Regions from separate parts of the Anoxybacillus sp. EFIL genome, predicted to be linked through region 1. Evidence: a T-box and tRNA genes for the amino acid it is inferred to sense, from the RefSeq annotation. Region 1 holds a T-box; the other holds one or more tRNA genes.
What was found. The T-box of region 1 lies ahead of ES017_RS04600 (valine--tRNA ligase). A T-box ahead of a tRNA ligase gene usually reads a tRNA of that ligase, here a tRNA-Val.

Region 1 (3,426 bases):
TCCGTTACAAACGGCATAAACGGATGAAGGAGGCGCATCGTTTGATCAAGCACATAAGCAAGCACCGAGCGCGTCGTCTTTTTCGCTTGTTCATCTTCACCGTATAACGGTAACTTCGCCATCTCAATATACCAATCGCATAAATCATCCCAAATGAAGTTATATAACACGCGACCGACTTCGCCAAACTCGTATTTATCTGCAAGTTTTGTCACCGTTTCGATCGTTTCATTTAAGCGCGTTAAAATCCAATGATCTGCAACCGTTTTTTCACCGTTTAAGTCGATGTCATCATACGTGAATCCTTCCATGTTCATAAGCGCAAAACGAGACGCATTCCAAATTTTATTGACAAAGTTCCATGTCGCTTCAACTTTTTCTGTGCTAAAGCGCAAATCTTGACCCGGCGCGCTTCCTGTCGCTAAGAAATAGCGAAGCGAATCCGCACCGTACCGATCGATGACATCCATCGGATCGACGCCATTGCCAAGCGATTTACTCATTTTCCGTCCTTGCGCATCGCGCACTAATCCGTGAATAAGCACATCTTTAAATGGACGTTTTCCAGTAAACTCTAACGCTTGGAAAATCATGCGCGATACCCAGAAGAAAATAATGTCATAGCCTGTCACGAGCACATCTGTTGGGTAATAGCGATTGTAATCTGCCGATGTTTCATCTGGCCAACCCATCGTCGAAAACGGCCAAAGCGCAGAGCTGAACCATGTATCTAATACATCTGGATCTTGCTCCCAATTTTCGATATCTGCTGGTGGCTCATGATCTACATACACTTCGCCCGTTTCTTTATGGTACCATGCTGGAATGCGATGTCCCCACCAAAGCTGACGGGAAATGCACCAGTCACGAATACTTTCCATCCAATGTAAATACGTTTTTTCAAATCGTTCCGGAACGAAATTTACTTTTCCTTCTGTTTTTTGTAGTTCAATGGCAGCTTCAGCGAGCGGCTTCATTTTCACAAACCATTGCGTCGATAAATACGGTTCAACGACTGCACCGCTACGCTCACTATGACCGACTGCATGCATATGTTCTTCGATTTTAAATAGCACGCCTTGTTCTTGTAAATCTTTCACGATTTGTTTTCGGCATTCGAAACGATCAAGTCCCTTATATTGAAGGGCGTTGTCGTTCATTGTACCGTCTTCGTTCATCACAAGAATGCGCGGCAAGTTGTGACGGTTGCCGATTTCAAAGTCGTTTGGATCGTGTGCTGGCGTAATTTTGACCGCCCCTGAACCGAACGACATATCGACGTATTCATCGCCGACAATCGGAATTTCACGACCAACGATCGGTAAAATGACTGTTTTTCCAATAAGGTGTTTGTAACGCTCATCTTCTGGATGAACCGCAACTGCTGTATCGCCAAGCATCGTTTCCGGACGCGTCGTTGCCACTTCAATATAGCCAGAACCGTCCGCAAGCGGATAACGCATATGGTATAGCGCACCTTGCACATCTTTGTATACTACTTCAATGTCCGATAGCGCTGTTTTCGTCACCGGATCCCAGTTAATAATATATTCGCCGCGGTAAATGAGCCCTTTTTTATATAACGAAACGAATACTTCCCGCACTGCTTTTGATAACCCTTCATCAAGCGTGAAGCGCTCGCGCGTATAATCGAGCCCAAGACCGAGCTTCGCCCATTGAGAACGAATATGTCCCGCATATTCTTCTTTCCACTTCCATGTTTCTTCCACAAATCGTTCACGCCCTAAATCGTAGCGTGTTTTTCCTTCGTGACGAAGCTTTTCTTCTACTTTCGCTTGCGTCGCAATTCCCGCATGATCCATGCCCGGAAGCCATAAGACGTCGTACCCTTGCATGCGCTTCATCCGTGTAATAATGTCTTGTAACGTCGTATCCCACGCATGTCCTAAATGAAGCTTTCCTGTCACATTTGGCGGTGGAATGACGATCGTAAATGGCTTTTTCTTCTCATCGCTTGTTGCCTCAAAAAACTTTCCTTTTAACCACCATTCATAACGATTTGCCTCGACAGCACGGTGGTCATATTTTGGCGGTAACATAAAAAATCCCTCCTTCACTAAAATAAAAAACTCCCTTCATCCGAAAAGGACGAAAGGAGACTCTTTCGCGGTACCACCTTTTTTCTTAAGCGATGCTTAAGCACTCAAATCGATAACGGCGACGTGCCGGCTTCTTCTACTATCGTTCAAAGAAGCAGCTCCGGGGCGACCTTCCGACGACCACAAACCTAGGAAATCTCGCAGCTATTGATTTCCCTCTCTGCAAGGCGGGTTACGCCGTACTCTTCCCTATCTTCGCTTTTTTCTATTCATACATAATACTATATAAAAATCATACGAATCGTCAATAAGGTTTGCCACATTTTCACTCTTTTATACATATGATAAAAAAGAAAAGCCCCTCGAAGGAGCAAAACGTGTAAAAAGGATGTGAGCATATGCGTAAACGTTACAATCCGTACGCTTGGCCACCGTGGCTTAGAAAACTTCGCTTTATTGCTGAACAATGCATCATTCCGATTACCGTTGTTCAAGCGATCCGTACCGTTTTATTTCCAACAACAATCGACGTTATTTTACTCGCTATTTTCATTTTTCTTTCATTCGCTTTACATTACGATTGGATTTGATTTGTTTGCTTTTCTTCTTCCCACTTTCCGATGACATATTCGATGTTTTTCATTTGCCAATACGCTCGTTGCCAAACAGCTGTCATTTGTCGATGATGTCGCTGTTGCTCGTATCGATGAATGAGACGAACAAACCGATATGGATCCACAAGTAAATGAAAAAATAAAAGTCGCTCATCTTCTTCAAGTGCTAATGTTTGTTCATATTGTGAAAGCCATTGTACAGCGTCATCACATGTCATCGGATACGTTTGCAAATATTGTCGAAAAAATAAAAGTAAATCATGAAATGGAGGCGCCCAGCGCGCTTGTTCAAAACTAATAAAATATGATGTTCCGTCGTCTCGCTCGACGTAATGTTGAAACGATGGACGACCGTGAATATAACAAATGCGAACCGTCTTTTTTTCCCGCATTCGCTCGCGCCACTCATTTAACGTATGTTCAGAAAATGTAATGGCGCGCATGATGTCGAGGAAATGAGTGCAACATTGTAGTTGAAACGGAGACATATACCATTGTTTTTCACATGTTTCTATATAATGAGTCAATGTTTTTTTAGCGTCCTCAAGGGAAAGTTTGCGTTCTTCGTAATACCGCTCAATTTCTGTTTCAGTCGTTTGTATTTCTTTTAACGAATGTTTATGCCATCGTGCCAAATCGTGAAAAAACGACGACCCCGGATCCGTTTTTTCTTTTAGCCACGGCATAATATAGTACCATTGCCCATCTCGCTTTTTCGTTTCATAAATCGGAATGGCGAGCGGTATGCGTAA
Region 2 (3,426 bases), on a different contig from region 1:
TCTTATCCGGCAAAAATGTCGCATGCGGCGATGCCGAAATCAGAACGCCTTCGTCGCGGCATTACGGACGGCTTGTTGCGCATAAGCGTCGGACTCGAAGCGATCGATGATTTAATCGCTGATTTTGAACAGGCGTTATCGTATGTATAGGCTAGGCATATCGCCTAGCCTTAGCTAATTTGATCGAGGGCATCGCGTTGTAGTTGTTGCTCGACCATGCGATCGAGTTGTTGAATTTTTTTCAAAGCGAGTTCGTCATCGATTTGGCGATAGTGATGTTTGCCACCTGGTTCTTCATCTGCTTCATCGGCAAGTTTAACGATCGTCTGAAGCGGTTTTCGTTTTAGCTCTCCTTCTGGAAGATACGAATCGGTATGAAGCAAAATGGCGAGGGCGATTTCTTTAGCATGTTGAGGATGTTCACCGAGTCGAATAAGCAATTTGTGCGCTCGCTCCGCCCCTTTAATCGCATGAATGTCGTTTTGTTTATATGTTTCATAGTCCCACGTTCCGTTTGAGTACCATTCATAATGCCCAATATCATGAAGCAGTGCCGCTTTTGTCGCTAAATCAACATTGACTCCATATTGCAGGGCAAGGCGATACGCATGGTATGCGGTAGCGATAGCGTGGGCGACGCCTGAACGTTTCAAATATTTTTGAGTAATGGGGTGAAGGAAGATGTCAGTTAATGTGACACGTCTCATCGTGCATGCCCCCTTTTTTGTTTTTCTAATTATCATACCATGTCTTATTTAAGGAAGGCAATACATATTTTTTCTTTTTTTCTTTCATACTAAGTGAAAAAAGTATGGAGGACGCGTATGTTTTTATCATTGTTATTATCGGTTATGACAGCGCTTTCGTTCAATGGACATGCTTGTACGAAAAAATTAGAGGAAGCAAACGTGCAACTATGCGGCAAAGAAGACGGAGATTGGGTGCGTCATTTTACGCTTCACGTCGGAAAAGCGACGTATGCTTTTCCAGAATGGGAACATATCAATGACCCGAAAGCGACTCCGCAATTGTATTCTGTTGATGTGACGGACGATGGAAAGGAAGATGTCGTCGTTTTTCTCGTGAAAGCACGCGGCAACGGCACGTATAAAAATGAAGTGCACGTATTTGCCCATCACGAAAACGGCATAGAAGAAATGATCGTCGAAGATCCGCGCGCCGTCGTTTTAAAAAGCATGAAAATGAAAGAGACGGACGAAGGAACAGAGCTAATCATTGATCACGTTCACGCTTTCATTCCGTACGCACGCGAAGGACAAAAAGGGGTAAAGACGACATTCGACCGCTTTTTAAAATACGCGCTCGATAAACAAAAGCTGAAAGCCGTTTTACTCCTCGAACGAAAAAAAGGCGAATACATCGGCAGCTTAATCGTCACATACGAATATAAAGACGGTTTTTTCCAAGGTACTCACATCGACTTTATCCGCCATTAGCCATTGCCTAGGCAATGGCTAAAAAATTTTTTAAAAAAGTATTTGACAATGTGAGAGGTGGTGAGTATAATAAAAAATGTGTTCGATAGGACAACATACGATTCCGTAGCTCAGCTGGGAGAGCGCCACCTTGACAGGGTGGAGGTCGCTGGTTCGAGCCCAGTCGGAATCATCACAACCCCGAGTTCTTTTAGAGAGCTCGGGGTTTTTCGTTGTATTTAACCTCTCCTCTCGACTGCCACAAATGTTTTCGTATGCAGGAAAATAGTCGATGTTGTCGAATAAAAACAGCGAAACGATTGTATGCGAGGTGAATGTATGTCCATTGACCACGATCGTCTGTTTAAAGAGTTGATCCAAACGTTTTTTGAGGAATTTATTGTTCTCTTTTTTCCTGCGATGCATGAGCATATCGACTTTCAACATTTGTCGTTTTTATCCGAGGAGCTGTTTACCGATGTGACGGCAGGGGAGAAGTACCGCGTTGATTTGCTTGTCGAAACGAAGTTAAAAGGGGAAGACGGGTTAGTGATTGTGCATATCGAAAATCAAAGCTATGTGCAACCATCGTTTCCTGAACGAATGTTTATTTATTTTAGCCGTTTGTTTGAAAAATACCGTAAAAACATTGTACCTATTGCTGTATTTAGCTACGATACGATCCGCGACGAACCATCGACATTTACCCTCCAATTTCCTTTTGGCCGCGTGCTTGATTTTCGTTTTTTCACTGTCGAATTGCGAAAACAAAACTGGCGGAATTACATTCGTCAAGACAATCCAATCGCTGCTGCACTGCTAAGCAAAATGGGATATACTGAAAGTGAACGGGTAGAACTGAAAAAACAATTTTTACGCATGCTTGTCCGATTGGAATTAGACGAAGCGAAACAACGATTACTGTTTGGCTTTTTTGAAACATATGTAAAATTATCTGATGAAGAAGAACGAAGACTACGAAGCGAGGTGAATGAAATGGAGACGAAAGAAAAGGACAAAGTGATGGAATTGATTATTTCGTATGAACAAAAGGCGTTAGAAAAAGGAAGAGAAGAAGGAATGAAGCAAGGAATAAAACAAGGAATGAAGCGCCTTGTACAAACGATGGCGAAAAAAGGGATGAGCGTAAAAGATATTGCGAACGTCACGGACCTTTCGGAAGAAGAAGTGGAGCGGTTGTTGGAGTAGGAGGGACTGTCGTCGGCCTTTTTGGCGACGGCAGTTTTTTGTTTTTACAATGAGTAAATACTATATTTGCTCGCTTGTTAAATGACAGTAGTTTACAATTGAAATTTTTGTTATGATTAAAGTTGTAAGAGATGAAAGAACAAGAAAAGACGGAGGCAGCACGATGAGCAAGTTAACGTTGCAGGAGCTTGAATCTCATTTATGGGAATCAGCAAACATATTGCGTGGTAGTATTGATTCTTCGGACTATAAGAACTATATTTTTGGCATGTTATTTTTGAAACGATTAAACGACGTGTTTGTGGAAACGGCTGAACGGATTGAAAGGGAAGAAGGGGAAGATTACGGTTGGTATGACCGTGATGAACATCAGTTTTTCGTTCCTGAAAAAGCACGTTGGAGCTATATTCAATCCCAATCCCAAGACGTTGGAGCAGTCATTAACAAAGCGTTTGAATTACTTGAAGATGAAAACCCTTCGCTCCAAGGGGTATTAGCGAACATTGATTTTAACGATAAAGAGAAGTTATCAGATAAAACGATTCTTCAATTAGTGCAGCACTTCTCGCAAATTGATTTACGTAACGAAAATTTATCAGAACCCGACATCCTTGGTCGTGCTTATGAGTACCTAATTAAGCAGTTTGCTGACGATGCAGGAAAAAAAGGTGGCGAGTTCTATACGCCAAGCCAAGTCGTTAAACTAATCGTCAAACTGATTAAACCTGAAGAAGGCATGCGTGTATGTGACCCAACCGCAGGGTCTGGAGGAATGCTCATT

Region 2: it has a tRNA-Val gene. The T-box ahead of ES017_RS04600 (valine--tRNA ligase) is inferred to sense a tRNA for this amino acid. The anticodon was not compared.

What each region holds. Positions count from the first base shown of each region.
Region 1 is NZ_SDLH01000002.1:303,354-306,779, reverse strand. It holds gene ES017_RS04600 (valine--tRNA ligase) at 1-2,060, opposite strand, end outside; T-box leader at 2,103-2,325, opposite strand; gene ES017_RS04595 (hypothetical protein) at 2,459-2,650, shown strand; gene ES017_RS04590 (protein kinase family protein) at 2,635-3,426, opposite strand, start outside.
Region 2 is NZ_SDLH01000001.1:427,435-430,860, reverse strand. It holds gene metC (cystathionine beta-lyase) at 1-150, shown strand, start outside; gene ES017_RS02155 (HD domain-containing protein) at 171-707, opposite strand; gene ES017_RS02150 (hypothetical protein) at 825-1,457, shown strand; tRNA gene ES017_RS02145 (tRNA-Val) at 1,557-1,629, shown strand; gene ES017_RS02140 (Rpn family recombination-promoting nuclease/putative transposase) at 1,776-2,645, shown strand; gene ES017_RS02135 (type I restriction-modification system subunit M) at 2,809-3,426, shown strand, end outside.